DNA from 4 places in the Kinneretia sp. DJ1R-11 genome. Region 3 is predicted to be linked to each of the others. Evidence: predicted binding sites of a transcription regulator. Region 3 holds the regulator's gene; each other region holds the start of a gene.
The links. Region 3 encodes sigma-54, which starts transcription at its own class of promoters, with help from an activator protein. Its sites were predicted from a motif close to TGGCANGNAANCTGCTTT; they were not measured.
Positions count from the first base shown of each region.

Region 1 (7,461 bases), on a different contig from region 3:
CCGCGGGAAAAACAGGCGCATCAAGCCGGCCGAAGGCAGTGTGAAGACCAGCATCCAATAAGGCATGGACAAGCTGAGCCACAAATTGAGCTGCGCGAAAAGGGCGGCGCGAGCCGGAGACAGGCTGGCCCGGACCTGCTGCAACAAGGCGGCCCGATAGGCTTCGAGGTACACATCGCTGTAAAGATGGCTCAGCAAGACGCTGAGCGTGGCGATCGCCACCAAAAAAGGCAAGGGATGCGTGTAGCGGAGGCGCTGGCCTTGCAAGAAAGCCTTGAACACCAGGCCCGGCTGCCAACACATGGCCCCAAACGTGCGCTTGAAACTCTTCTCAACATGCAGCACTCGCTCGGTAAAGTCTTGCCACATACAAGGCAAGCTGAAAGGCAGACGCGGCGCCTTGATGCCGCATGCATGGCAGAACGGCCCTTGGAGCGGCGTTGCGCAGGAGCGGCAAGGCGGAAGACTCTCGGTCGATGTTGAGCCGTTTGAGGCGTCGTCAGGCATGAGTCAAGTCCGGGTCGGCTGCCGGAGCATTCTCGGCAGGCCGAACCATAGCATCCACATTCTGCTGAACGCCAGAACTTAAGCCTCGAGGATGAGCTGGGTTGTCAAGCAAGAACTGCATGTCGCCGCGGCTCAAGAGGAGCTGTTCTGCGCGGCTATTGAATGCACTTGAGGGCGAGTTCGCTGGTATTAGCAGGCTGCCAGTCAAACCGGGCAAAATATCCGCCGAGAATGTGAGTTATCTCAGCACCCGAAGCAGCCCTTCGTTTGGGCGGAGATCAGGCCACTTGAGGGCACGGCAGCATGCACATCCACAAGGCTCCGCCCCGGAAAACTGCCTGACTTTTGCGTCCGGCCTCATGGTGCGGTAAGCGGTGGCTTGAACTCCAGTGGCACCTTCACCAGGTGCATAGTGCCGGCGCAGCCGGCACGCTTCCGCAGCAACAATAAACAAAAATGCCGCTGGCGGAAAACCGGCAGCGGCGTCGAGGGCGGGCGCGGCCCGCCCATTCAAGCGAGCTTCAAGCCCGGCGGCGGCGTGCACCCACCAGGCCCAGGCCGGCCAGGGCCACCAGGGCCAGGCTGCTCGGTTCGGGCACGGTTCCGGGCGTCGGTGTGGGCGGCACATACGGGTCATTGTTGAAACTCAGGGACGACATGCTCGTCCAAGTAACATTGGGCTGGCTGAAGGTGTAGTACCCCCTTTTCTGCCACCCATCAGCATTGAAAAAAACATCATCCGTGTTGGCGTCCAGCCCTTGGGTAGCGCCGCCACTGAAAACAAAGTAGTCGTACCAAGGCGTCACCGCGACCTTCAACGTGGGCAAGGTGAAGTTGCTCAGGGTGGTGGTGAACTCGTGGATCGTCAGTGTGTAGGCGCTCGTGTCGCCGAACGGGGTCGATTTGGCGTCGTCATACTGCAGTTCGGCCTTCAAGGTGAATTGGGCCGACAGGAAATTGAAGTTCTTGGTGACCGGGGCGGCTTGGCTGCCGGTGGCCAGGCACAGGGCGGCCAGCAGGCCAGCGGATCGGGCGATGAAACTCTTGAACATGATTGCAGATGCTCCCTGAAAACTGGTTGAGGTAGAGATGGGGTGATCCCGTCGCCAAAAAGCAAAACTCATGCCAGCTACATGAACTTACTAAAATATATTTAGAGTCAACAACTTAGTTTGCAGTCTGGTTTCCCCTTGGGTTGCCTTGTGTAAAGAAATCCGGCGATTTTTGTGTTGCCATTCCTGTTTTGCCAGTCGGTACGCCCCGGCACATAAGGTCTGGTGCTTTGGCATGAATGCCGGCGGCAGGGCATCGGGGGGCAATGACAGAAAGCTGCCAAATGGGCGATAGCGCCGATGACAAGCGAATGCCCGCAATGGGCACGGAGCCGCCGGTGACTGAAGCTTGAAACAGGAATGGCAGCAGCGCCGGCGTCCGGCTGGCCTGGCTGACTCGCCCTACATTTCCTTGAACAGCGCAAGATAGCTGCGGCTCACCGGTAGGCGTTCGCTGCGCCCCTTCAGCTCGATGTCGGCCGTCTCGTTGTCACCGCGGGTGACGCGGCGGATCGAGCGCAGATTGACCACCACCGAGCGGTGCACCTGGGCGAATTGCTGCGGGTCGAGCTGTGGGAGCAAGTCCTTGAGCGGCATGCGGATCAAAGCCTCGGCCACCTGCCCTTCGTCGCGGTAGGCGACCAAGGTGTATTTGCTGTCGCTCTTCAGGTAGTCGATGTCGTCGACCGGGATCATGCGCAGCGAGGGGCCGACACTGGCGCGCACCCAGCGCAGCGTCTCGGGCTTGTGGTCGAGTTTGAGACGCTCGGCCAGCTGCGCCAGCAAGGTCTCCGAATGCACGGCCGGCTGGGCCTGCTGCAGGCGCGCCTTCAGGCGCTCCACCGTTTCGCTCAGGCGAGCTGCGGTGACCGGCTTGACCAGATAGTCGAGCACGCCATGCTGAAAGGCTTCCAAGGCATATTGGTCAAAAGCGGTGACGAAGACCAGGTGCGCGCGTTTGCCGATCTGGCGGGCCACTTCCACACCACTCAAGCCCGGCATGTGCACATCCAGAAAGCAGATCGTGGGTTGATGCTGCTCGAACAATTCGATCGCCTGCCGGCCATTGCGGGCCTGCGCGACGATTTGCAGCTCCGGCCAGACCGCGGCCAGGCGCGCCTCCAGGATTTCACGCAGGAGCGGTTCGTCGTCGGCGATCAGGGCGGTCGGAATCATGGCTTGGGCTCGCTGAATTCGATGGTCACTTCCACCCCATGCGGCGCCACCTCTCGCAGTTCCAGGCTGGCGCTACCTCCATAGGCCCAGAGCAGGCGTTCGCGCAGCGCCGCCAGGCCGGTGCCCAAGCCGCCGCCGGTGGCTTGCAAGCCCATGCCGGTATCGACCACGCGCAGGCGACAACGGCCGCTTTGCAGCAGCTCGGCATGCACGTCGATGCGGCCGCCCTCCTCGCTGGGGTCGATGCCATGCTGCACGGCGTTCTCCACCAGGGTCAACAAGGTCATTGGCGGGCAGCGCAGCAGATGCACACCCGGGCCGATGTGCAGCGCAAAGGCCAGCCGGTCCGGCATGCGCATCTGCATCAGCTCCAGATAGGCCCGCACCAGCTCCAGTTCCTGGCCCAGGGTGTTGGCCGAGCCGTCAAGGCGTGGCACGGCGGCCCGTAAATAGTCCGTTAGGCTTTGCAGCAACTGCGGGGCGCGCGGCGAACCGGCTTCCACCAGGGCCTGAACATTGGCCAGGGTATTGAACAAAAAATGCGGTTGCGCTTGAGCGGTGAGCAGTCGCATGCGAGCGTCGAGGGCCTGGCGGGCAAGCTCGCTGCGCTCCAACTCGAAGTCGTTGGCTTGTTCTTCCACTTTTGCCTCCCGTTGGCGCAAGAGGGCGGTCAGCGCGGTCCAAGGTGCCACCAGCATGCCAGAGAGGCTCATCAGCATGAAGCCAAAGAGGCGCTTCTCCTCCTTCCAGAAATCCGGTGCGCCCGCGTCGGTGCCGAGTTTGTAAAAGAGAAACACCGTGACCGGCACCACCAAGCCGACTGCCACCACCTGCAGCGCCCAGCGCGCCAGCCACTCCGGCAACCGGCGTGGCCATTGCTCAGTCAGACCGAAAGCCAGCAGCACAACCAAGCCGGTGCCGAACACCCGCATCGGCAAACGAAAGCTGAAGCTCGCGTATGTGAGGTTGAGCAGAAGAACCAGTAGGGTGCAGATGATGATGACGGTGCGCACGCGCCGCCAGCCGAACAGCGCCCGCCAATGGAAGGCCGGCGACAGCGGCGCTGCTTCGAAGGGGGTGGTGGGTGACATCACGGCAGAATACTCGAGTGAATGGCTGAAAGACTTGAGCGGCAATGGCGCGCGGCCGTCAGTGCCAGTGATCAGTGCCAGCGATCAGCGCCAGCGCTGCGCCGGCTTGCGAAAGTAGTGATGCGCGATATAGCGCCAGGGCAGCACCAGCGGCGTCAGCACCAGGCCCATCAGGCAGGCGAAGGCCGATTCCTGCACATTCGGCGTCATCGCCCCACCCAGCCACAGCGGGTACGCAATGAGCAGCAGCCAGATGCTCTTCCAGAGCAGTTCGAAAATCAGCAGCGGCAACATCTGCAAGGGGTAGCGCAAGCCCCAGACACAGAGGATGGCCAGGCCGATCAGCATCGCGCCCAACTCACCCCTGCGCTGCGCCCACAGATCGCTGTGCTGCAAGAGGCTCGGCCCCCAGCTGCTGGCCAGACCGACCGTGATCAGCAAGTAGAAGGCGCGCAACAGATTCAGGCGCCAGAGGGGGACGTCTTGATCGCTCATTTGTATTTCCTTCAGCTTCAGCCGAGCTTGGCCAGGCTCTTGCGAGCGTCTTCGACATTGGCCGGGTTGGCCCGCTTGTTGGCAATGAAACGCTCATAAGCTGCCTTGGCCTGCGCCTTGTCGCCCTTGGCCAGATAGGCATCACCGAGGCGGTGATCGATCGGGTACTCATCGGCGCCACTCAGGGTTTTGGCCCGCTCCAGGTAGCGAATCGCCTCGTCGGTTTGAGCCTGCGCGGCGTAGACCCGGCTCAGGCCATAGCTGCCACTGGCTTTGCTCGGCTGATCGCGGAGCAGGCCTTCATACAGACTCTTGGCCTTGGCCAAATCCTTGTTGTCCTTCAAATAGACCCGCGCCAACTGCATGGTGGCCTCGCGCACCTCGTCCAGCATGGCGCCATCCTTGCTCGGCTTGACGCCCAGCAACTCGCTCTCCATCTCGGCCCATTTCTTGTCTTCGGCGGCCATATGGACGCGGATGATGCGCGCCGTTTCGGGCTGGCTGCTGCGCACGGTGGCCTCCAACTCCTTGGCCTTGGACACGCTGCCGCCCATCATGCCCGGCACGGTCAGATAGAGCTTGGCCAATTGAACCCGGGCCGTGAAGCTGCTGGGGTCCAACTCCAGCGTGCGGATCCAGGACTCTTTCAAGCTACCCACATTGCGCATGGCCTTGGCCATGCCCATGCTGAGCATCTGCAAGCCGAGGTTCTGCGCCGAGGCCAGGTGGCACACCGCCATGTTCGGGTGCTGCTCAACGCACAGCTTGGCCTGCTTGGCGCCGGCCTCGAGGCGCTTGCCGTCGCCGGCGTCGCTGAAGCTCAAGGCCAAGGACAAAGCCGCGCTGGCCTCGGCATCGGCGGGATTGGTCTTCAGACGGGCCTGCGCCACTGGTTCCAGTTCGACAAACTTGCCGGCATCTTGCAGCGACTCCAGCTGCGCATCCTTGAAGACGGCGGCTTGGGCGCTGCCTATAGAGGCGGCCAGCGCCAGCGCCAGCATGGCTTTGTGAATCGAAGAGCTGTGGCGCACTGTAAGAAACTGAGTGTTCATGGTCGACTAAAGAGGGTGTGAGTGGCTGAACGCAGCAGGCCTTGGACCTTGCCTGCGCTGCTGAATTCGAGAAGGCAGGGCCATTGTGTTGAGCGCCCCGCCCGCCCAAACAGCCGCTCCGACGAGCCACGCGCTGCGGGTTTTCAGGCCCGCTGTGAGGGGATGAATGGCGCGGCCGGCCGATCGGTGGCCGCCGGCGCCGCTGGTCGCGACGGGGCGTCGCTCGTCCCTGCAAGGGCGCCGCCGATCCGGCATGGCTTGGCTGCGGCCCTGCCCTACAGGCACAGTCGGCCCCGTTGTTCCAAAGAAAGCCTTGTCATGAAGAGAGTTTTGCGTTTCCTGCTGCGAGGCTTCCTGGCCCTGACTGCGCTGCTGGCCGTGCTGGCTGGCCTGTTCGCCTACTTCCTCTACACGCCTGATCCCGAGCTGCCGCAGCTGTCGGGCAGCTTGGCCAAGGGATCTATCGAAGTGGCCGGCGTGAAGCGCAACTACAGGACCTATGTGCCCAAGGACCTGCCCAAGGGCGCGCCGCTGGTCTTGGTGATGCATGGCTCAGGCGAAGGCCCGGGCCAGATCCGCGTCGGCACCGGCTACGCTTTCGAGCGCCTGGCCGACCGGCATGGCTTTGCCCTTGTCTACCCCAAGGCCTTCGCGTCCGACTGGAACGACTGCAGCCGCATCGGTGACAAGGACTTGAACGGCGTCCGCGGCGACGATGTGGGTTACCTGGCCGCCCTGGTCGACAAACTGGTCGCTGAGCTGGCGCTCGACCCGTCGCGCGTGTTTGCGGCCGGCGTTTCCAACGGCGGCTCGATGGCGATGCGTTTGGCCTTGGAGCAACCGGGCCGCTACAAGGCAGTGGCCGCCGTGGTCGCAAATGTGCCGGCAGCTGAGAATTTCCAATGCCAGCCGGCGGCGCATGAAGCCACCTCGGTGATGATCATGAACGGCAGCGAGGACCCGCTGGTGCCCTATGCCGGCGGCGAGATCAGTCTGCTGGGCCTGTTCTACAAGGGCGGCCCCATCATTTCATCCCGAGCGTCAGCGCAGTACTTCGCCGATTGGGCCCATCTGGGCGGCGCGCCCCTCACCAGCGAGACGCTCGTCGCCGCCGGTGTTCGTGTCGAGCAGAACCGCTGGAGCCCGGCCAGCAATAGCAGCCGCGATGGCAAGGCCGAGGTGGAGCTGGTGAGCATTCATGGCGGCGGACATGGCTTGCCGCAGCCCTACTCCCAACGCCCGCGGCTCTTGGGGCCCTCCCCGATGGAGCCAAACGGCGCGGCCCTGATCTGGGCCTTCTTTGAGCGCCAGCCCAAGTAAAACAAGCCAGCAAGCAGCTAGCCTTGTACACCCAAATTCGGAGTTATTGAAACGTGGCCACCCTCTACATCAGCCCCGAGAGTTCCCCTCTGGCTCACGCCGCGGCCGCCGCGGTCTTGTATCTGCATATCGGCGCCGGCAGCGTCGGCATCATGTCCGGTGCAGCCGCCTTTGTGTTCCGCAAGGGCACGCCGCTGCACCGCCTGATCGGCAAAATCTTTGTCATCTCGATGCTGATCATGTCCGGCATCGGCGCCGTCGTCGCCCCCTTCCTGCCGACGCCCGAGCGCGCCTCGGTGATTGCTGGCATCTTGACCTTCTATCTGGTCTTGAGCTCGTGGATGGCCGTCAAGCGCAAACCTGGAGAACTTGGCAAGTTCGACCACGGCCTGTTGCTGACATCGTTGAGCATCACCGGCGCAGGCGCCTACTTCTTCTGGCTCGCCATGCAAAGCCCGCGCGGCATGCTGGACGGCCAGCCGGGCGCGGCGTTCCTCATGTTCGTGATCATCGGCAGCTTGGCCGCGGTGGGGGATCTGCGCCTGATCATCCAGCGCGGCGTCACGGGCGCCACCCGCCTGGCGCGCCATCTCTGGCGCATGACCGTCGCCTTGTTCATTGCCGCCAATTCACTCTTCCTGGGCCAGCCCCAGGTCTTCCCGAAGGCGGTGCAGAAGTCCGGCTGGTTGAATGTGCCGGCGCTGTTGATCCTGGCTTTGCTGCTGTACTGGCTCGGCCACGTGGCTTACGGTGCTTTCAAGCGTCGCA
Region 1 is NZ_JAJIRR010000014.1:19,765-27,225, reverse strand. Features, by position in the region: gene LNV23_RS19680 (DUF3667 domain-containing protein) at 1-369, opposite strand, end outside; gene LNV23_RS19675 (PEP-CTERM sorting domain-containing protein) at 1,029-1,559, opposite strand; gene LNV23_RS19670 (LytR/AlgR family response regulator transcription factor) at 1,962-2,735, opposite strand; gene LNV23_RS19665 (sensor histidine kinase) at 2,732-3,826, opposite strand; gene LNV23_RS19660 (hypothetical protein) at 3,911-4,321, opposite strand; gene LNV23_RS19655 (tetratricopeptide repeat protein) at 4,339-5,373, opposite strand; gene LNV23_RS19650 (CE1 family esterase) at 5,692-6,693, shown strand; gene LNV23_RS19645 (DUF2306 domain-containing protein) at 6,747-7,461, shown strand, end outside.
Region 1: LNV23_RS19675 (PEP-CTERM sorting domain-containing protein) is a predicted target of sigma-54. The motif match lies at 1,618-1,635, and genes of this name have one in related genera.

Region 2 (7,461 bases), on a different contig from region 3:
GGTGTCCAACGCTTCGGACGCCTGCGACAAGCTGCGTTTCGAAGCGCTGGACAAGGCCGAGTTGTTCGAGGACACGCCGAACCTGGAAGTTCGGGTCTCCTTCGACGAAGCTGCACGCACGATCACCATCAGCGACAACGGCATCGGCATGAGCGAGGAAGAGGCGATCGCCCACCTCGGCACCATTGCCAAGAGCGGCACGCGCGAGTTCATGGCCAAGCTCGAAGGCGAGCAGAAGAAAGATGCCAACCTGATCGGCCAGTTTGGCGTCGGCTTCTATTCGGGCTTCATCGTTGCCGACCGCATCACCGTGGAAACCCGTCGCGCTGGGTTGTCGGCGGAAGCGGGCGTTCGCTGGACTTCGGAAGGTACCGGCGACTACGAAGTCGAGACCATCACCAAGCCTGGCCGCGGCACCGATGTCGTCCTGCATCTGCGCGAGGGCGAGGATGAGTTCCTCAAGACTTGGCGCCTAAAGTCGGTCATCAGCAAGTACTCCGACCACATTTCCCTGCCCATCCTGATGAAGAAGGAAGAGTGGGACGCCGAGGCCGCCAAACAGGTGCTCAAGGACGAATGGGAGTCGGTCAACAAGGCCTCGGCCCTGTGGTCGCGCTCCAAGAGCGAAGTCACGCAGGAGCAGTACGAGGAGTTCTACAAGCAGATCAGCTACGACACCGAAGCGCCGCTGGCCCATACCCACAACCGCGTGGAAGGCCGCAGCGAGTACACCCAGCTGCTCTACATCCCCAAGAAGGCGCCGTTTGATCTGTGGAACCGCGACAAGCGCGGTGGCGTCAAGCTCTACGTCAAGCGCGTCTTCATCATGGACGATGCCGAGGCGCTGATGCCGGTCTACCTGCGCTTCGTCAAGGGCGTGATCGACTCGGCCGACCTGCCGCTCAACGTCAGCCGTGAGCTGCTGCAGGAAAGCCGCGATGTGAAGGCCATTCGCGAGGGCTCGACCAAGCGCGTGCTGGGCATGCTGGAATCGCTGGCCGACAGCGAGGACGCGGCCGATCGCGCCAAGTACGCCGACTTCTGGAAGGACTTCGGCCAGGTGCTCAAGGAAGGCGTCGGCGAAGACCATCAAAACCAGGAACGTCTGGCCAAGCTGCTGCGCTTCGCTTCGACCCAGGCCGACGAGGGCGTGTCCCTGGTCGACTACCTGAAGCGCGCCAAGGAAGACCAGGATGCGATTTACTACATCACCGCCGACAGCTTGAGCGCCGCCAAGAACAGCCCGCAGCTGGAGATCTTCCGCAAGAAGGGCATCGAGGTGTTATTGCTGACCGACCGCGTGGACGAGTGGATGCTCTCCCACCTGTTCGAGTTCGAAGGCAAGCCGCTGCAATCGGTGGCCAAGGGCGCCATCGACCTGGGCAAGCTGCAGGACGAGGACGAGAAGAAGAAGGCCGAGGAAGCGGCTGCAGATCTCAAGCCCTTGCTGGACCGTCTGAAAGAAGCGCTGAAGGAGCGCGCCAAGGACGTGCGCGTTTCCACCCGTCTGGTCGACTCGCCCGCCTGTATCGTGGTGGAAGAGGGCGATATGAGCGGCCACCTAGCTCGCTTGCTCAAGCAAGCCGGCCAGGCTGCGCCGAGCTCGCTGCCGACGCTGGAGATCAATGCCGAGCATGCCCTGATCAAGAAATTGGACGGTGCCGCTCAGTTCGACGATTTGGCCCAGGTGATCTTCGACCAGGCGGTTCTGGCCGAAGGCGGTCATCTGGAAGACCCGGCGGCTTATGTGCGTCGCGTCAACGCCATGCTGCTGGGCTGATTGTTCAACGGCTCGCAGCAAGAAAAAAGCCCGCCAATTGGCGGGCTTTTTCATGGCGATGGAGTCGTGCTCAAGCCGAGCGGCGACGGCCAGCGCAAACGCCCAGCAAGGCCAGGGCCACCAGCGACAGCGTCGCGGGCTCCGGCACTTGGTTTGACACCGGAGCGGCGCCAGTCATGGAAATCGAGTCGACAGCAAAGTCGTTGCCATAGCCCCAGTCGAGCCAGCCGCCGCCTTGGTAGTAGCCCGACAGCTGGTACTCGTTCTTCAGTGTGATCTGAGCCGTTGTGGCAGCGCCAGAATTCCAGCTCAAGCTGATCAGGTTCCAGCCGCCTGTGGCAGCCTTGACGATGCCACCGACATTGCTGCCGTTGATCTGCGCCTGGATGGGCACGTTGTAGGGTGCATAGCCTGCGTAGTCGTCCTGCACGTAGAACTGGAGCGTGTAATCGCTGTTGGCGGCAATGTCGAAGACGGAGCTGATGAAGAAGCGATGGTCGGGTTCCGGGCCAGTGCGGGTGCTCAGGTTGAAGTAGGCGCCACTCTGCCCGCCGGAGCCGACAACGCAATTGCCTTGGCCTTGGCAATTCGACCAATACGCATCGCCGCGGGTCCAGCCGTTGAAGCCGTTGTCAAAGCCTTCGCTATAGACAACGCCGGCTTGTGCGGCAGAGGTGAAGAGGCCACCAACGAAGGCCAGGGTCAGGGCGCTGAAGAGTTTTTTGGTTTGCATAAATTGCTCATTCAAAGAAGTGTTGACCAGAACCCAACAGCACAGCGCCATGTTCGGCGCAGCGGCTGGCCGCTGGCTCGACACGGCCTCCGTTCCATGGGGAGAAGGCAACATTCCGTTACAAGTTCCGTGCCAACTTGATACAGCTCAATGAATCAAGGAGTTAGGGCCGCGACCTTGTCGGGCTGCAGAAATCTGTAAAGCTGACCGACAAATTCGTGATCCCAGGTGGTCCATGTGCGGCGCAGTTCCCTAGCGAAAACCCTCGTCGAACTGCACATCGCCCTCGTCGCGGAAGTCATCCACCGGCCGTTCGTCCTTGGGCGTCATCGCCTCCAGTTGCTCGCCGAGCTTGGCGACCTGGTCGTGCCAGTAGTTGGACGTGCCGAACCAGGGGAAGGCCAGTGGGAAGGCCGGGTCGTTCCAGCGTTTGGCCAGCCAAGCGCTGTGGTGGATCATGCGCAAGGTGCGCAAGGGTTCGATCAGGCGCAGCTCGCGGCGGTCGAATTCGGCCACCGTCTCATAACCTTCCAGCACCCAGGACAGCTGCTGGCGCGCCGCCACCTCATCGCCGGACAAGAGCATCCACAGGTCCTGCACGGCCGGGCCGGTGACGGCATCGTCGAGGTCCACGAAATGGGGGCCGTGGTCGGGTGTCCAGAGGATGTTGCCGGGGTGGCAGTCGCCGTGCAGGCGCAGCAGTTCCAAGTCAGGGATGTTGTCGAAGGTGGTCTGGATGCGGCTCAGGCAGGCTTGCACCATGGCATCCCAAGCGGGAAAGACTTCGATGGGCACGCAGTCCAGCGCTACGAGCAGATCACGTGCCATGCGGCCTGGTTCAGCGCCGGCCCAGCGCAGGCGATGCTCGAATGGGCGCTGGCGGCCCACCGTGTGCAGCCGGGCCAGCAGACGGCCGATCCAGCGCAGCACCTCTGGGTCTTCCAGCTCAGGTGCGCGCCCGCCCTGGCGCGGCGTGACGGCAAAGCGCTGGTCGCCGAAATGGGCCAAGGTGGGCGGCTCGCCCGCCAGTTGCAGCTGCGCCTTGACGTCCTGCAGTGCCCAGGGCGCGGCCACCGGCACCTCGGCCTCGGCCAGTTCGCGAGCGAACTGGTGTTCCTCCAGAATTTGCGCGTCGCTCCAGCGGCCCGGCCGGTAGAACTTGGCCACGGCAATGCGGCCGTCCTCCAGATGCAGTTGCAGCACCCGGTTCTCGTAGGAGTTCAGCTGCAGCATGCGGCCATCGCCGTACAAGCCGGCGGCATCCAGCGCGTCCAGCATGAATTCGGGGGTCAGGGAGCCGAAGCTGCGATCCAGATCTGGGTTCATGGGCGGGAGAAAGAAAAACGGCGCCGGACCTTGTTCGGTCCAGCGCCGCAGTATCGCTTGGGCGGGTGAGAGGGGCCGGCTTCAGCGTGGCAGGCGGCCGCCGTAGCGCGGCGAGTCGACCACGTGGCCGACGATGTCGTTGGGGGCTTCGTCCGGATACTGCGCGTCGGCGTTCAGGGGCTCGCCGAAAGGGACGGAATTCTGGAATGCGCTTCCGCCGCTGCGGTGCCCTTGCGCGGGGCTGTGGCGCGGTGGGGTGTCCACCATGCCGTTGTTGTCGAAGCGGCTGTCCGGGGCAAAGAAGGAGTCGTGGAAGACGGCCGAGTCCTGCCACAAGCCTTTGCGGCTGGGGCGACGCGCCGTGCCGCCCTGCAAGCCGGGGCGCGAGGGCGAGACACTGCCCGGCATGGGTGCTGCTTGTGGGCCACGCGAATTGCTGTTGCTGAAGGGCACCAGCAACTGCAACTCTGCCGCGCTGGGCAGATTGTCGATGGCGCAGCGCAGATAGCGCACGCGGCAGGCGCCCAGCACCGATTGCTTGATCTGCAGGCCTCGGCCGGAGATGCCGCGTTCGCTGTCCAGATCCACGGCAGCGAGCACGCGGCCGTTGGGGCTGCAAATCGCAAAGGTGACGTTGATGGCGCCCAGTAGGTCGAACCAGTAGCGTACTTCCTGGGCCTCGGTCGGCTGGCAAAAACGCACCAGCGGCAACTTGGACAGGATCACGTGGTGGGGCAGGGCTTCCTTGAGCAGGCGATAGACGCGCCGCTCATCGCTGCTGAACACCGGGCGAGCAGTCAGCGACCATTCGGTCGGCAAGGGCTTGGTCGGAGGGGCGGAGCGCCTCAGCACCCACAAGAGCGCTACGGCCAGCAGGCCGAAGCCCGAGGCGATCGCGATGATCCACGGAATGGTGCTTTGCATGGCCCTCGACAGCCCATTTGGGTTTGAATTTGCGCCTGTGTTCAGGTGCTTATTACCCGAATGTAGCGCAAGACCATGACATGTAACTGGGTGTATCCCCTGGTTCCGGGGGTACCTGAATCCGGGGTGGTCGAGACTGAAAGCACGCCGAGTTTTTAGCTTTCTTTTGCTTCCTGCGACGGGCTAGATATGAAGGGCGCTGCGGCCGAGTTCAGAGCTTGGCGCTCTTGCCTGCCTCGCCGAGCTTGGACTTGACCTCGGCCACGCCGTCAATGATGTCGCCGATGACGCGGACATGGCGCTTGAACTGGAAGTCGAGTTCGGCCAGATGGCGCTCGATCGCTTCATCCACATGCGAAGACACGGTGTCGGGAGGCAGGCGCAGCCAAGCTTCCGATTCGGAGCCGTCGCGTTCGACTGTGGCGCCGGCATTGCGGGCGATCTTGAGCATGGCCGCGTTTTCGCTCAAAGCGTGAATGAACAAGGTGTCGATGCCGCGGTTGCGTGCATGCAGGGCCGCACATTCGAAGAGGCGAGCACCAAAGCCGCGACCGCGCACTTGCCCCAGCACCGAAACACCGAATTCGGCCATCGCGGCCTTGCCTGCGCGCTGCGGCCGCGGCGCGTAGGCGAGGTGGGCCATGGCGACCAATTCAAGGCGTCGGTTGAAGATGCCCAGCACTTCGTCACGTTCGAAATCCAGGGACATGGCGTAGCGGCTGATCTGCTCGTCGGCAGCCGGGTAGCCGAAACGCAAATAGCGGTCGCGCTCTGCCAGGGTCAGCAGGTGCTGGGCAATGCGGTGGCGGTGGCGGCGCGCCAACGAGCGAATCGGCACCCAGTTGGACATGCGTCGGAAGGCCGCCACCGGGTTCCAGGCCGACGCTTCTTCGGCGGCCGGTGCGGTCTTCAGATCCTTGGCGCTGCTTTCAACATCGGGCTTCATGGTGGGACCCTGGGGCCGTACGTAATAACCCGGATGGTAACCCGTCATCTGATACGGCGTTGCGCCTTGAGCGGCCGATCTTCCTTTCCAAATCAGATGAGTTCCTGCTACACTCGCGGGCTTCCCCTGATTTGGCTGTGGGGAAGAAACCCATGCGCCTTGTGTGAGAGGTCGCGAGATGGGGCGGCGAGCGGTGCAAACCGATGCGCAGGCCTTGTCCCGATAAGCGGCACCGAATGCGGCGGGTGTGGGTATGAATCAGCCATCCGACCGCCGGGCAGAGATTCTGCCGGGCATTCGAAAGAAACTCATGAAGACCTTCAGCGCCAAGCCGGCAGAAGTGACGCACGAGTGGTTTGTGATTGACGCCACCGACAAGGTGCTCGGACGTGTTGCCAGCGAAGTGGCACTCCGTTTGCGCGGCAAGCACAAGGCCATTTACACGCCTCACGTGGACACCGGCGATTTCATCGTCATCATCAACGCAGAAAAGCTGCGCGTCACTGGCAATAAGGCCAATGACAAGGTGTACTACCGTCACTCGGGTTTCCCGGGCGGCATCTACGCCACCAAGTTCAAGGACATGCAAGCCAAGCACCCGGGCCGCGCCCTGGAAAAGGCTGTCAAGGGCATGCTGCCCAAGGGTCCTCTGGGCTACGCCATGGTGAAGAAGCTGAAGGTCTATGCCGGTGACACCCACCCGCATGCCGCTCAGCAGCCTAAGCCTCTCGAAATCTAAGGAGCGGTGATGATCGGAAACTGGAACTACGGTACAGGCCGCCGCAAGTCGTCGGTCGCACGTGTCTTCATCAAGAAGGGCACGGGCCAGATCGTCGTCAATGGCAAGGCCATCGGCGATTATTTCGGCCGTCAAACCTCGATCATGATCGCCAAGCAGCCTCTGCTGTTGACGAACCATGGCGAGACCTTCGACATCAAGGTCAACGTCCACGGTGGCGGTGAGTCGGGTCAAGCCGGTGCTCTGCGCCACGGCATCACCCGCGCTCTGATCGACTATGACGCGACTCTGAAGTCCGAACTGAGCCGCGCTGGCTTCGTCACGCGTGATGCGCGTGAAGTCGAGCGTAAGAAGGTCGGCCTGCACGGCGCGCGTCGTCGGAAGCAGTTCAGCAAGCGCTGATCGATCTTCCTGGTGGGTGGTCTTCACGGACCGCTCACCGCCACTCAGGGCCGCTTTTCAGCGGCCTTGTTTGTTTGTAGGCCCCGGTTCGGTCTCGGTATTGCCAGCACCTGGCATGGGGTCTTGCCGCAAGGTGGGCGTTCTCGCCTGCATTTGCATGGACAATGCCGGCATAACGCCAACATCAGGAATACACATGAGCGCAGTGCTTGAAAATCCCGCCATCGGTGCCGACGAGATGCCCGTGCCGCTGGTCTTCACCGACAGCGCGGCCGACAAGGTGCGCGATCTGGTGGCCGAAGAAGGCAACCCCGAGCTGAAGCTGCGCGTGTTTGTGCAAGGCGGTGGCTGCTCGGGCTTCCAGTACGGTTTCACCTTCGATGAAGCCGTCAACGAAGACGACACCCAGATGAACAAGAACGGCGTGACGCTCTTGATCGACGCCATGAGCTTGCAGTACCTGGCCGGCGCCGAGATCGACTACAAGGAAGATCTGCAAGGTGCGCAGTTCGTGATCAAGAACCCGAACGCGACCACCACCTGCGGCTGCGGCTCGAGCTTCTCGGTCTGACCGACGCTCACGCGCGCTGCGTAAGAAAGCCGCCCTTGAG
Region 2 is NZ_JAJIRR010000012.1:77,198-84,658, forward strand. Features, by position in the region: gene htpG (molecular chaperone HtpG) at 1-1,780, shown strand, start outside; gene LNV23_RS18385 (PEP-CTERM sorting domain-containing protein) at 1,851-2,513, opposite strand; gene LNV23_RS18390 (serine/threonine protein kinase) at 2,766-3,839, opposite strand; gene LNV23_RS18395 (DUF2726 domain-containing protein) at 3,921-4,763, opposite strand; gene LNV23_RS18400 (GNAT family N-acetyltransferase) at 4,975-5,709, opposite strand; gene rplM (50S ribosomal protein L13) at 6,020-6,448, shown strand; gene rpsI (30S ribosomal protein S9) at 6,458-6,850, shown strand; gene erpA (iron-sulfur cluster insertion protein ErpA) at 7,047-7,421, shown strand.
Region 2: LNV23_RS18385 (PEP-CTERM sorting domain-containing protein) is a predicted target of sigma-54. The motif match lies at 2,631-2,648, and genes of this name have one in related genera.

Region 3 (7,461 bases):
GTGGTCACGCTGCCCGCTGGCGGGAAGCGCTCGCTCGGAGCCGCCGCAGCATCGAAGCGGGCGCCCTCGAGCTTGGCGCCGACAAAGCTGCAGTTGTCGAGTTCGGCGCCGCGAAAATCGCTGTCGCGCAGATCGGCAGCGCTGAAATTGAAACCGCGCAAGCGCGCCGATTGGAAGCGGGCTCCACGCAGGTCCTTGCCGGAGAAATTGCCGGCCTCGCCCGGTTCGGCCCGGTAGCCCTGGAGATCCAGCCCCGCCTCTCGGGCCAGCTCGGCATGGCGGCCCAGGCGCATCAGGACCTCACGGCGGCCACGCCGGGCCGCGGCGTTGTCGGCCTGCTCGGCCAGCACGGCCTCGAAGTCCGCCAGAGCTTGGCCCTGCTGGCCCAGGGCCAATCGGGCTTGCGCCAGGCCCAGCCGGGCTTCGAGCTCGGCTGGCCAGCGCTGAAGCAAGTTCTCGAACACCTGTCGTGCCGGCTCCAAGGACTGCGCTTGCAGCAGGAACTTGCCATAGGCCAGATGCAGGGCTCTATCGTCAGGCTGGGCCTGGATGCGCGCTTGGAAATCGTTGCGTTGGGCCCGGTGCGCCTGCAGCAATTCCGGGCTCGGCCGCATGACGCACAGATCGCTCCAATAGCCACTGCCGGACTGTCCCAGGGCGACCATCAGCCTTTCGCTGCCGGGCGCGTCGTCGAAACCGCAGGCCGCGCTGCCGCCAGCCGGCGAATCCACCTCGATGACGCGTTCTGTGGCCGGCCCCTTGAAGGATTCGACCATCAGGTAGCGGCCTCGCAGAGTGCGGTCGCGGGCCCAGCCGGCGCTGGTCTGCTGCTCGGCTGTGCTCAGTTCGCGGCTGCTGAGCAGGCGGGCACGGAACACCAGGCTGGCATGGAGGAACGCTTGTTCGTCATTGTTGTTGATGTTGCAGCTGCAGGCCTGTCCGTCCATGAGGGCGCTGCCCAGCAGCAGGGCGACAACGCCTTGACGCAGGCCCCCGAAGCGGCTCAAGGCGCTGGCGACTTGCAAAAGGCCGGTCCTGAGATGGAGCATGGAAGGTGAAGGGCGGGGTGGCGAGGCCGCGAGCCTAGCGTCCGCAAGGCCGCGATCAGTCGACTTGCGCCGAGTCCTGCTCTTCGCCACCGCGCGGCTTGCGCGCCGAGCCCTTGACCAGGTCGAAGCGGAACAAGCGGCACTCGATCGGGCCGTTCCACATCGGGAACTTGCGCGATTCCTTCAGGCGCATTTTGCTGGGCAGCTTCATGTCCGGGCAGAGCAGCCAGGCGGTCCAGCCGGCGGCGTTCAGGGTGTAGGCGCGCTTCCAATGCGCGGCCAGGCGGGGGAAGAAGTCGTCGCCGGCGTCGCGCGCTTCGGAGCCGCCGGCATCGCGGCTCATCTGCACATTGCCCGCCTTGCCGCGCACCTCGATGCGCTCGCCGTAGGGCGGGTTCATCAAGATGGTGCCGGGCATGCCCTCGGGCAGCTCGGGCGCCGGGCGTTCGAGGGCATCACCGCCGTTGAACTGGATGTACTGGGCCACGCCGGCGCGCTCGGCATTGCGGCGTGCGAAGTCGACCATGCGGAAGGCCACATCGCTGCAGAAGATGGGCACGGCGGGCGCATGCTCGCGGTCCTTGGCGGCCTGCTTGATGGCCTGCCAGCGGCCACGCAGGGGCACGAAGGGCAGCTGGCGCTCGAAGGCAAAGCGGCGCTGCATGCCGGCGGCCATGCCGCAGGCGATCTGCGCGGCCTCGACGGCGATGGTGCCCGAGCCGCAGCAGGGGTCGTGCAGGGCGCCGCCGGTCTCGGGCGTGCCCTTCCAGCCTGCGGCGGCCAGCATGGCGGCGGCCAGGGTTTCCTTCAGCGGGGCGTCACCTTTGTCCTCGCGCCAGCCGCGCTTGAAGAGCGGTTCGCCCGAGGTGTCGATGTAGAGCGTGGCGTCGGTTTCGCTGAGGTGCAGCATCACCGGCAGGTCGGGGAAGCGGGTGTCGACGCTGGGCCGCTCGCCGGTGGCGTCGCGCAGTACATCGCAGATCGCGTCCTTCACGCGCAAGGTGGCGAAGTTGAGGCTGCGCAGGGGCGAGCGCTGGGCCACGGTGTCGACGCGAATCGTCTCGGCCGGCGTGATCCAGTCGCACCAATCGATGCGGCGAGCCAGGGCGTAGATGTCGTCTTCGTGGCGGTAGCCGCCTGAGATCAGCTCGATCAGCACGCGCTGGGCCAGCCGGCACTCGAGGTTGAGCTTCATCACGCCTTCAAGATCGCTCTTCAGCGCGATGCCGCCGCGCAGCACCTCGATATGCGTCTTGGGCAGGATGGCCCGCACCTCTTCGTCGAGCAGGCGCTCCACGCCCGAGGGGCAGGAGACGAAGAGGTGGTGCAGGTCTTTGGGGGATTCTTTGGCGGCCATCCTCCGATTGTCCCAGGAATGGCCGCCTCGGCCGGACTCAGGCGCGGCGACGGCGGCTCAAGCCCAGCACGGCCACCAGGCCCAGGCCCAGGCCCATCAGCAGCCAGGTTTCCGGCTCCGGAACGGCGGCCAGCATGCCTTGGCCGAGCACGCTGTGGGTGACTGCGGTTGGATGGACGCGGTCCCAGAACATATAACCGTCAGGGTTGCTGCAGGTGCTGCCATTGGGCTGGCCGACATAGCCGGTGAAGCAAGCCTCGGTGACATTGCTGAGACCGTACTGGGCGGCGTTGTCGATCAGGTTTTGCTGCGCGCCCAGGGTGTCGAAATAGCGGATGTCGATGCCAGGCAGGGCGCGCAGCTGTGTCAGCGCGCCGTTCAAACCCTGGTTGAAGCCGAGCGAGAGCAGGTGCAGCTGACCGGCGGCACCGGAGCTGAGGCCGCCCGGGGTCTGGCCCAGGTCGGGCAGGCCTGGCATCAGGAAGTGGCGTGCGCCCAGGCCGTACAGCGTCTGAACGGCGTTGCTGAGGTTCTGGATGGCCGTCTGTGCGGTCGCCTGAGAATAGCCCTGGTACTGGAAGTCATTGGCGCCACCCCAGAGGAAGTACAGGGCCTGGCTGTCGGCCGCGCCACCACCCAAGCCGGCCTGGAAGGCCCCGACCTGGGACAGCATGCCGGTGTTCTGCAGGGCGGCCGGTGCGCCGGCGGCCACGGCGGCGCCGTTGAGCAAGCCGGTTTGGGCGCCGCCCCAGGCGTAGTCCTGCAGGGTCACGCCCAGGCCTTGGGCCAGATGCTCGATGGCGACCGGCCCGTTGGAGAAGCGGCCCTGGTAGTAGTTGCCGGGCTGCGGCACGGTGCCGCCTGTGGCTTGATAGAAATTACCCTTGTCCGAGAGGCTGTCGCCGAAGGCGACGATGCGGCTGTAAGCGGGGGGGCTGATCGAGCTGACGGCCTGCGCTTGCGCGGCAACGCTCAGGGCCAGACCGGCCGTCATCATCAGGGCGGAGGAGGAGATGCTGTGCCAGCGGCGTTGGGAGGCAGAAGTAGCGTTCACGACAGTCCTTTCAAGTAACGGGCCAAGTCGGCGGCATGATGGCATACCGCGGCCTGGGAATCACTCGAAATTCGCGTGCGTGTGCACGTTTGGGGCTGGGGGCCGGTGAACAGGTGAATGGGTGAATCGTGAATCGTGAATCGTGAATCGTGGGGTGCTGCTCACCCCTTCACTTGTTCACTCCCCCTCAAACCACGCGCCGCATTGTCGTCGTCCCAATATGCATGCCTTCGCGGTACTTGGCGACGGTGCGGCGGGCGACCTGGATGCCTTGTTCTTCCAACATATTGGCCAGGGCGCTGTCGGACAGGGGCTTGGCCGGGTTCTCGGCGGCGATGAATTGCTTGATCAGCTCGCGCACGGCGGTGCTGGAGGCCTCGCCGCCGGCTTCGGTGGAAAGACCCGAGCCGAAGAAGTACTTGAGCTCGTAGGTGCCGAAAGGCGTGGCCATGTACTTGGCCGTGGTCACGCGCGAGATGGTTGATTCGTGCAGGCCGAGCTCGTCGGCGATCTCGCGCAGCACCAGCGGCTTCATGGCGACGGCGCCGTGGCTGAAGAAGCCCTTCTGGCGCTCGACGATGGCGGTGGAGACGCGCAGGATGGTGTCGAAGCGTTGCTGGATGTTCTTGATGAACCAGCGCGCCTCCTGCAGCGCGCCGCCCAGGGCACTGTTGCTGATGCCGCCGCGCGTCTGGCGCAGGGCATTGGCATAGAGCTCGTTGATGCGCAGCTTGGGCGCGACCTCGGGGTTAATGATGACGCGCAGCTCGCGCCCGACCTTGCGCACGATCACATCGGGAATCACCGCCGGCGCCTGGCCGCGGGCAAAGCGCCGGCCCGGCTTGGGCTCGAGCGCCACGATCAGGGCCTGGGCTTCGCGCAGCAAGGGCTCGTCGGCGCCGGTCAGCAGCATCAGGCGGCGGCTGTCGCGCTTGGCCAGCAACTCCAGATGCTTTTTGCAGATCATGATGGCGATCACCTGCGGCGCGCTGCGTGGCAGCTGGCGCAGTTGCAGCTCCAGGCACTCGGGCAGATCGCGTGCGCCGACGCCGGCAGGGTCCATATGGTGCAGCCACTTCAGGGCGATGCGCAGGTGGTCGAGCAGGTCCTCGCGTTCGGCCGCGCTGTCCTCGCCCGCGTCGGGGATCAAGGCCTCGGCAATCGACTCCAGGCTGTCTTCCAGCAGGCCGTCCTCGTTTAGGGAATCGATCAGCAGGCGCAGGGCCAGCTGGTCGGACTCGCTCAAGCTCATGCCCGCCATCTGCTGCTGCAAATGTTCTTGCAGGGAGATCTCGGCCGACTCCTGCTCGCTGCGCTCGCCGTCTTCGTCGTTGCTGCCCGAGCCGCTGCCGCTGTTGCTGGGCAGCTCGCGGATGCCGTCGAAATCGTCACCTTCGGTGCCGTTCTCCCAGTCCTCTCGCTCGCTGTTGCCGAAGTCCTCGGCCTTGAGCTCGGGCGTGGCCTCGGCCTCGGCGCCGCCGCCCAGTTCGCGCTCGGCGCCGCTGTCTTCGGCGGCACTGGCCTGGCGCAGCTCGGGCAGTTCGGGCGCGGCGACGGAGAAGTCGTCCTCGGTTTCGAGCAGCGGGTTCTGCGCCAGCATCTGCTCGACTTCCTGGTTCAACTCCAGGGTCGAGAGCTGCAGCAGACGGATGGACTGCTGCAGCTGCGGCGTCAGCGCCAGATGCTGACTCAGGCGAACCTGGAGCGATTGCTTCATGGCCGCAGGCCCGGCGCTGTCAGGAGGCTCGCCATCACATCACATGCGGAAATGTTCGCCGAGATAGACCTTGCGCACATCGGCGTTGGCGACGATCTCGTCCGGCGTGCCCTCGGCCAGTACCGAACCCTCGCTGATGATGTAGGCGCGGTCGCAGATGCCCAGGGTCTCGCGCACATTGTGGTCGGTGATCAGCACGCCGATCTGGCGCGCCTTCAGGAAACCGATGATGCGCTGGATCTCCAGCACCGCGATCGGGTCCACGCCGGCAAAGGGTTCGTCCAACAGGATGAAGCGCGGCTGGGTGGCCAGGGCGCGGGCAATCTCGACGCGGCGGCGTTCACCGCCCGAGAGCGCCGGTGCCGGGCTGTCGCGCAGCTTCTCGATGCTCAGGTCGTGCAGAAGGGCTTCCAGCAGTTCCTTGATGCGCGGCTCTTTCAGCGCGCGGCCCTGCTCGTCGCGCTGCAGTTCCAGCACGGCACGGATGTTTTGTTCCACCGTCAGCTTGCGGAAGATCGAGGCTTCCTGCGGCAGATAGCTCAGCCCCAGGCGGGCGCGCTGGTGGATGGGCAGGTGCTCGACCGACTGGCCGTCGATGCGGATCTCGCCGGCATCGGCGCGCACCAGGCCAACGATCATGTAGAAGCTGGTGGTCTTGCCGGCGCCGTTGGGGCCGAGCAGGCCGACCACCTCGCCGCTGTTGACGCCCAGGTGCACGTTCTTGACCACGCGCCGCACGCCATAGCTTTTGGCCAGGCCCTCCGCCTCGAGGCGGCTGCGCACGCCGGATTCCAGCGCCGACACCGGCGCGTTGTGGGGGCCGGCACTCATGGCGTCTTGCGCGGGCTGAGGCTGGTGCTCGGCTTGAGCTGGATGCCCGAGGCCGGCGTGGCGGCGGGTTCCGAGGCGGCGCCTCGCGGCATCATCACCACACGCACACGGCCGCTCGGGTGGGGCGAACTCTGGCCGCCTTCCAAGGTGAACACCTCGCTGCGGTTGTCGAACAGGATGACCGCGCCGGTCACCTCGTCGGCCACGGTCGTGCCTTGCAGGCGCCGCACCACGGCGTTGCCGATGAAGCGCACGGTGTCGCTGCGGGTGTCGTATTCGAGCTGGTCGGCCAGGCCTTCGATGGCCTCGCCCGGGATGTCGCGCGCCTGGCGGAAGCTGACCTGTTTGCCGGTCTGGCCATTGGCATAAACCTGGTGGTAGCCGTCGCCGGTCTCTCGCACATCGAGCTTCTCGGCGCGCAGCACCAAGCTGCCCTTGCTCAGCACCACATCACCGTTGAACTCGGTGCGCTGCTTGGCGATCTCGACGCTGCCGCCGTTCTTGGAGGAAATATTGAGCGGCTTGCCGCGGTCGGCCTTCTCGGCCTGGGCTGCGCCGGCGGCCAGGCCCAGGACCAAGGCCGCCAGCAGGCCGGGCAGGAGGAGGGAGCGCGGGTACAGCTTCATGGGCAGGGAGGGTCGGGCAGGCGGAGGCATGGACGCCGACGGATGGCGGCACAAAACTTGCAGGCCATTCTAGTACGTGCCCCGCCGCGGCGGGCTCGTAGAGTCGCTTCGCTTGAGGGCAGGCTTCAGGACTTAGCGCTGCGCAGCTGTTGGATCAGCTGGTTGGTCAAGGCCAGGGCCGCTTGGCCACCGGACACCGCATTCTTGCCGGGGCCGCCGGCCAGGCTGGGGCTGGTCATATAGCGGCCGCCGATGCCGATTGCAGGAACGGTTTCAACCCCGTAAGACTTGGCCAGACTGGCAGCCTGATCGATGCGCCTCTGGGTGTTGAACTTGTCATTGAAAGCGGAAGTGAACTTGGCTTCATCCAGGCCCAGGCTGGCCGCGAATTTGATGATGGCCTTCTCATCGCTGAGGTCCAGGTGTTGGACATGGATGGCTTTGAACACCGCCTCGTGCAGATCGGCCAGCCGGCCCAGGGTTTCGAGCGTCGCCATCAATCGCTGGTGCAGCTTGTGCATGGCGCCCACGCCGACATGGATCCGACGGAAGCTGACATCGGCCGGCAATTGCTTGACCCAGGCCGACACCAGCGGGTCGAAGGCAAAGCAATGCGGGCAGGTGTAGAGAAAGAACTCATACACCTCGATCTTGCCCGGCGTGGCTGCCAAGGGCTGTGCCAGGCGCAGGTACTGCTTGCCTTCGACCGGCGCAGCGCCTTGAGCCTGGCTCAGGGCCGGCAGGCCTGTAGCGGCCAGGCAGACGGAGAAATCACGGCGGGAGATCGGTTTCATCGCTTCGCAGGGGGCAGGTGTTGAGATCGGGCG
Region 3 is NZ_JAJIRR010000001.1:653,702-661,162, reverse strand. Features, by position in the region: gene LNV23_RS02735 (pentapeptide repeat-containing protein) at 1-1,049, opposite strand, end outside; gene LNV23_RS02730 (THUMP domain-containing class I SAM-dependent RNA methyltransferase) at 1,105-2,406, opposite strand; gene LNV23_RS02725 (SGNH/GDSL hydrolase family protein) at 2,444-3,460, opposite strand; gene LNV23_RS02720 (RNA polymerase factor sigma-54) at 3,648-5,177, opposite strand; gene lptB (LPS export ABC transporter ATP-binding protein) at 5,217-6,008, opposite strand; gene lptA (lipopolysaccharide transport periplasmic protein LptA) at 6,005-6,634, opposite strand; gene LNV23_RS02705 (thiol:disulfide interchange protein DsbA/DsbL) at 6,760-7,428, opposite strand.

Region 4 (7,461 bases), 200 kb from region 3:
GAATTGGCCCAGCTCCAGTCGTTCGGCGGCCTGGGCGACGGCGGCGGCCAGCCAGGCTTGGCCGCTGGCCTGCAGGCGGTCCAGCAGGCCTTGCACCGCGGCGCCGGTCCAGCCGGGTGCGGGCTTGTTCAGCCAGGCGGCCAGCAGCAGGCGGTCGGCCGCATGGCCCAGGCTGTGCTCGCGCGACTCCAGGCCGGGCAGATGGGCCAGGGCCTCGGGGTCCAGGCTGTCTTCGCCCAGGCGGCTGCCGATGACATGGGCCCAGCGGCCCCAGAGCTCTTGCGGCGAGGGCTTGCGCGAGCCTGACTCGCCGATGCAGAACTTGCGTGCGGCGGCCCAGGCCAGCGCGTCGTCCTGAGCCAGGTGGCAAAGCACATAGATGCGGGTCAGGTCCGCGCTCAGCGGCGCACGGCGTGCGCCGGAGATTTTGCGGATGTCCTTGATGGCCGTGTCGAACTGGGCGATGGCGGCCTGCCACTGGCCTTGCGCAGCCAGCGCCGCCGCTTCGTACTGCGGCAGGCTGGGGCCGGCGAGGCCGCTTAGCAGCTGGCGCATGCCGCTGAAATCAAGCGCCAGCAGTCGCGCTTCGGCCAGACGAGCGCGCAAGGCCGGCGTGATTTGTGCCGGCGCTGTCGCGAAGCCTTGCTGCAGCCATTGCTTGATGCGCTGGGCGCGGCTGTCGCCGACATGGAGCAGGTCGATGCACAGGCTCAGCAGCTCGCTGCGCAGATCCGGTGCCATGGCCTCCAGCAAGGCGGGCGACCAGGGCTCGGTGATGGCGCTGAGCATGAGCACGGGGTCGCGCAGCTCGGCCAGTTCCGCGTCCATATGGGCGTGGAAATCGGACTGGGTGAGGCCTGAATGGATGAAAAGGCGCAGCATCTGCAGCTTCTCGGCCTCGTTGCGAAAGCTGATCCAGTTGATCTTGCGTGTCACCTCGCCATAGCCGCCGCCGTAGACCCAGGCCAGGCGTTTCCAGTAGCTCTTGCGGGCTTCCTTGTCCAGCAGCAGGGTTTCCAGGCGTTCCCGGTGGGTGCTCAGGTCGGCGGCATGGCCCAGGCCGGGCACCAGCTCCACCAGGCCCTGACGGCGCAGCGACTGCAGAGCTTCGTTGACGTGGCTGGCGCCGAAGGGCCGGCCGGAAGGCTGGCGGCTGGCGTCCACCGCCTGCAGCCATTGCAGCAAGCCGGCCGCGCCGCGCCCGCCGCCGCTGAGCAGCAGGGCGTCCAGCACGGCCTGCTCGTCGGCCCGGCTGATGTCCGGCTCTCCGCCTTCGGCCGCTGCCCCGCGCGGGGCTGGCTCCGATGCACCGGTCTGTCTGGCCCTGGCCTGCGCCACGATGTCCTGCAGCTGTTCACGGCTGAGGGCCGCCTTGCCGGTCAGGGAAGTGATGGGCGGGCTTTCGGGTGGAGCAGGTTTCTTGGCCATGGGCGCACACTTCTCTCTCTTGGAGGCGGGAGTATGCCAAGGGAAGCTCTGCATGAATCAGCCCGGCCCCTGCTAGCGCGGCCTCGGGCGGTCTGCGGCCTTGCACTTCTCGCCAATAGCTACGGCTATTGGCTTCAAACTGCACCTTGCAACCCATCCCGATCCGCACTGCATGGTCTCGCCCCGATTCATGCAGAGCTTCCCAAGCGCGCTGGCGGCGAGGCCGATGTGCTGCAAATCACGCCGGTCTGATGCGCGGCCCCTGTCTGCGCCTTTGTGCCGACAAAGCCGGTAATGCTCCCTTGTTTCGGCGCTGGGGCTCAGTACATTGGAGGGCCTTGTCACATGGCGTCGGTTCTGAGCGGCGCTGCGACAGCCATCCGCCCCTTTTGATGCCCCTCATGAAAATTCGCGTCCTCGGCTGTTCCGGCGCCATTGCGTCCGGTTACAAGACCACCGCCTTCCTGCTCGACGACGATGTGCTGATCGACGCCGGCACGGGCGTGGCCGATCTGGCGCTGGAGGACCTGGCGCGCATCGACCACATCTTGGTCAGTCATTCCCATCTTGATCATGTGCTGTCAATTCCGCTGTTGGCCGATTCGGTGCTGCGCATGCGCGCCGAGGCGGGCCGGCCACCGATTCAAGTCCATGGCCTGCCAGCCACGCTGGAAGCACTGCGCCGGCACATTTTCAATGGAGTGATCTGGCCTGATTTCACTCGCTTGCCCAGTGCGGCTCGGCCGGTGCTGAGCCTGCACGCCTTCGAAGTGGGCGAAGTGCTGGACTTGGGCGGGCGGCGCATCGAGGTGCTCAGCGCCGCCCACACCGTGCCGGCCTGCGGCTTCGCCGTGGCCGGCGCCGAGGGTCACTGGGTCTTCACTGGCGACACCGGCCCCAACCCGGCGCTCTGGGCCCGCCTGGCTCAGTTGCAGGTCAGCCACTTGGTGATCGAGACCGCCTTCAGCAACGAAGAACAGGAGCTGGCCGACCTGAGCCGGCATCTGAGTCCCGCCCGCCTGGGCGCCGAACTGGCCCAGCTGAGTGGCTCGGTGCAGGTGCAGATCACCCATATCAAGCCAGGTGAGGGCCGGGCCGTGATGGCTGAGGTCGCCGCCTTGGCGAGCGGCCACCGGATCAGCGCCTTGGCGGCTGGGATGGTGATGGAGCTGGGTGCCGCGTCGCTGGCTTGAGCTCAGAGCATGGGAAGGGCAGCATCAAGGCTGCCAGCCCCGGATGAAACGACGGCAGCCGCCCCCGGCTGCCGTTTTGCATTTGGCGCCCTGGACCTGGAGCGACCTTGGGACGAACTGACAAGAACTGTCACATGGCGCTTTGTGTCAGCCGGATTGAGGGCGGGGCTGACAAAAATTGTCAGTTGAAACCCGACAGGTGCCGCCATTCGTGCGCTTTCTCACGCGATATGGCTCGGCCAGCCCTGGCACGACCCCTGCATTCAGGGGGTGTGTCCCTACCCCCCGTTCACTTTTTCGCAGGAGTACCCACCATGAAGCGCGTCCAACAAGGTTTCACACTGATTGAACTGATGATCGTCGTGGCCATCATCGGCATCTTGGCAGCCGTGGCGCTGCCGGCTTACCAAGATTACACGACCAAGTCGAAGATATCCGAGCCCATGAATCTTGCCTCGCCAGCAATCAATGCACTTGGCGTGGCTTGCAGCGACGGCACCTTGAACGGTGCGGACAACGACAAACTGGGTTTGCCCGCAGCTACCTCGATCACGGGTAAGTACACCAAATCGGTGACTGCTGCTGGCGCCTCGGCCACTGCAGGTTCGGTCACGATCGCCTTGAAAGCGTTCGCTGATGTCGCCGATGGTGCGACCATCGTCTACACCGGTGATTGCAGCTCGGCAGGCATGAAGTTTACGATCACTGGCACCTTGGCCACCAAGTACATGCCCAAGCAGTAAGCCCTGAGTTCGGGTGGGTCGATTCATCGGCTCGCCGGATTCAAGAAAAGCGCCCACTTGTTTGGGCGCTTTTTTCATGTTCAATCTGCTCGTCCTTTGTTTGCCCCCGGACGGGAGCTCCCGAGTTCATCTGATCGCCTATGTCGAAAACAAGTGCGCTTTCCCCGCCAGCTTGGCTGGCCTTGTGCCTGGCTTGCGGGGCTGCGCCCTTGCTGGCATACAACCCGGTTTCCAGCTCTGCGACTCTGAACCAACTGCTGACGCTGGCCGCCTGGGGTCTGGTTTTGTTGACGATGAAAGGCGTGCAGCTTCAATGGCAAGGCGGAGCGGCTGCCTGGGCTTTGCTGCTCTTGCTGCTGGCACCCTGGCTGTCCTTGTGGTGGGCAGGGTTGCCATTGTCCTTGGTGCTGTCTTATGAGGTCTTTCTGGCTGGTGCCCTGCTGCTTTTGCTGCTGGGACAGAACATGGGCAGGGACGAAAGAGAGGCCTGGTTTGATGCGCTGTGCTGGGCCTTGTTACTGACGGGTTTCATGTGTGCCTTGGTAGCCTTTGTCCAGGTTTTTCTGCCCGATTGGGCCAATGATGGATGGATTGCACACTCCAGCATTGCAGGCCGAGCGGTTGGGAATATGCGCCAGCCCAACCATCTGGCCAGTCTGCTGGTCTGGGCTTCCTTGGCGGCTGTGCACCTCAGCGAGCGCGGGGCTTGGCGCCTTTTCACTGCACGCTGGACTTTGCCGATCTTGCTGTTTGTGCTGAGTTTCAGCCTTGTTCTGACAGCCTCGCGCTCGGGTCAGGCCTGCCTGCTGGCGATGGCGATTTGGGCTTGTGTCGACCGCCAACTGAGCCCGGGGGCTCGCCGTCAGCTCATGCTTTTGCCCATGTATCTACTGCTGGGCTGGGCCTTGCTCACGATCTGGTCCCAGGCTGGCGGTCCTGCCTTCGGAGCCGAATCGCGGCTGGCTGAGGGTGCGGGTTCACCCAAACGCTTGTTGATACTGGCCAACGCATGGGAGCTGCTCAAGCAATATCCCTGGACTGGCGTGGGTTGGGGGGAGTTCAATTTCGCCTGGACCATGATGAGTTTGCCCGACCGGGCGCTGCCTGCCTTCGATCACACCCACAACTTGATCGCCCAACTGCTCGTGGAACTTGGCTGGCCCCTGGGCGGTTTGATTCTTTGCCTGCTAGGACGTGGGGTCTGGCAGATGTTCAAGTCCTGCCATTCGGGGCAGCCGTCTAGCAGCCTTCTGGAGCGAAGCGCCTTGGTGCTGGTTCTTCTGATCCTGGCGCAGGCCATGGTGGAGTTCCAGCTTTGGTATGCCTACTTTCTGTTCCCGGCCACGTTTGCAATAGGTCTGGCTTGGCATGGTGTTCGGAGCAGTTCGATCACCAGCATGGCCAAGGGTCCGGATCGAGCCACCCATGCCGTGCAATTGCTCGGTCTCTTGATTGTGGCAATCAGCTTTTCGGCACTGGCGGATTTCACGCGGGTGGTCGCCATCGTCAACGAATCGGCAGACGGTGAGCCTGTGCTGCAGCGTGTGCTGCGCGCTCAGCAGAAGTCGCGCTTGTTTTCGCTCCAGGCCGACTATGCCGCTGCGGGCTTGTTGCCACCTGGCCCTGAGGCGTTGGATGCTGCCCGACGAACGGCACATGTCATGACCGACGACATGATCTTGATCTCGTGGGCCAATTCACTGGTCATGACCGGACAGATGGACAAAGCACGCTATTTGGCACAGCGAGCTCGGGAGTTCAAGAGCGAACGAGTCAAGGCCTGGATGGCGCATTGCCAAAATGTCAGGCCGGGCGACCCTGGGCCGTTTCAGTGCCAGCCGCCAGCAAAAACTTACAGCTATCGAGACTTCCGTTGAGTCTGCGAAGAGACCTGTCCATCAAACAATTCTGTCCACAAACCGCCACGCATCCCTCGTGAACGGATGCCGGATGAAGCCCTTGACCTCGGTTTGGCACAAATCTACCCGTAGCAGATGAAGCTGCGGTTGGTAGGGCATATAGCTCAGCAGCAGGCGGTTCAACTGCTGCATCATGGCATAACGTTCTGGACCATCGGCTAGAAGTCGCTGCTGGGCATAGAGCTTGTCATAGGCGGGGAGCTTGAAGCGGGCGTCGTTGCTCTGGCCGGCATTGGGGCCGTAGCCCATGCCCAGCAGGAAGTCTGCATCGGGCGCCCCAAGGTCCCAGACATAGCCCCAGATCATCAGCTGGCTGGCCAGGGCCTTCTTGATCAGCTCGCCAAAGGTGGCCGACTCGAACTCGATGCGCAGGCCCAGTGCGTCCATCTGCTTTTTCCACAGCTCGTCGATCAGGCGCTGGCGTGAGCTGCCGGCCGTGCCGGCGCGGCGCAGGGTCAGGCGGCTGCCGTCGGGCTGCAGGCGGTATCCCTCGGCATCGCGCTTGTCGTAGCCGTAGAGGTCCAGCAAGGCGCGAGCGCGCGCCCTGTCGTGGTGGCCGGCCTCGCTGTGCAAGGCGGGGTCGTGACCATAGACCAGGGGCGGCAGCATGGACTGGGCCGGCACGGCCTGCCCTTTGTAGACGATGCGGATCTCCGCTTCGTTGTCATAGCCCAGCGTGATGGCGCGGCGCAGGGCCACACGCTCGGCAGACAGGCCGCCGACCACCGGGTCCTCCATATTGAAAAAGCTGAAACCGATGTCGGCACCATAGCTCCGGAAAACCTGCACGCCTCGCTTGCGCAGATTCGGTGCCAGCTGTCCGCCCGGCAGGGCCAGCGGAGCCACCTCGGTGGGCATCTCCAGCAGGTCGAGCTCGCAGCCATTGAAGGCCAGCCAGCGCGGTTGCGTCTCGACGATGATGCTGATCTGGACCTCGTCCAGCATGGGCAGGCGCCGCCCTTTCAGCAGGCGGGCAATGGCCTGGCTCTGGGCGTCGGGCGGCACCTCGCCGGGCTCGTAGACCTGCTCGCGAAAGCCCGGGTTGCGCTCCAGTACGATCTGCGAGCTGCGCCGCCAGCTCTTCAGCCGGAATGGCCCTGTGCCGACCGGGTGGGCCAGCAGATCGGCCGCATAGGCCTCCACCACCTCGCGCGCCATGGCGCCGGTGTAGCCGGCATTGGCGAACAGGTGGACGAAGCGCGGGTCGGGCTCGGCCAGGCGCACCTCGAAGCGGTAGCGGTCCAGCGCCCGCAAGCCCGGCACCTCGCGGTCGTAGTCGAAGGGCGTTCTGCGCTGGATGGCCTGTTCGCGCAGCTCGCTCAGGCCCAGGATCTTGGCGTTCTCGAACTGGTAGAGATGCTCGGTCTTGAGCAGCGGGTCGTAGAAGCGTTTGACCGTGTAGACGTAGTCCTGTGCCACCAGCTCGCGCGGCCGGCCCTTGAAGACAGGGTCATCGGCAAAGAAGATGCCGGGCTGGATGGTGAAGACAAAACGCTTGAAATCAGCGGACACCTCGGGCAGGCCGGCTGCGGTCTGCGGCCGCAACTGCACCGGCCGCGCCAGCAGGTCATAGGTCAGCGGTGATTCAAAGATATGGGCGTTGACCGCGACCGAGGTGCGGTCGGACACCTGGGCGGGGTCGAAGCCGACTTCGGCGGAGTTGAAGGCGGTGCGCAGCACTTTGCGCTTCGGCGTGGCGGTGCTTGCGGGCAAGGCTTGGGCCCAAGGGCTGGCCACCAGCAGGCCGGCGGCGGCCATCAGCTCACGTCTTTGCATCGTGGTTCAGTCTCTTCTGAGGGTTCTGAGGGTGAGAAATTTTGTAGCGAGCGGCAGTCAGACCAGGCTGAGCCCGGACTGATCCAGTCCTGAGGACTGGATCTGCCTGGCGAAGGACTCGGCCTCTGGCCGAGTCGGGCGGAGCGCAGGAACCGGAACGTACGCTATGTACGTGAGGATTCCGAGCATTCGGCCAACGACGTATGGCGGCCGCGCAGTAAAAAGTTCTCACCCTCTCAGCGGCCCGCGGGCAGGAGTGTGGTGTCGATGTCCAGGTACTGCCAGAAGTCGTAGCGGAACAGGGGCCGGCGGTAGCCGATCAACCAGGGCTGGGAGATGTCGGAGACCAGGCGATGGACATGGGTCTTCATGGGCATATAGGCCGCCTGAATGCGCTTGGCC
Region 4 is NZ_JAJIRR010000001.1:855,634-863,094, reverse strand. Features, by position in the region: gene LNV23_RS03585 (DEAD/DEAH box helicase) at 1-1,428, opposite strand, end outside; gene LNV23_RS03580 (MBL fold metallo-hydrolase) at 1,830-2,621, shown strand; gene LNV23_RS23945 (pilin) at 2,936-3,364, shown strand; gene LNV23_RS03570 (PglL family O-oligosaccharyltransferase) at 3,715-5,241, shown strand; gene LNV23_RS03565 (ABC transporter substrate-binding protein) at 5,263-7,059, opposite strand; gene LNV23_RS03560 (ABC transporter substrate-binding protein) at 7,296-7,461, opposite strand, start outside.
Region 4: LNV23_RS23945 (pilin) is a predicted target of sigma-54. The motif match lies at 2,868-2,885, and genes of this name have one in related genera.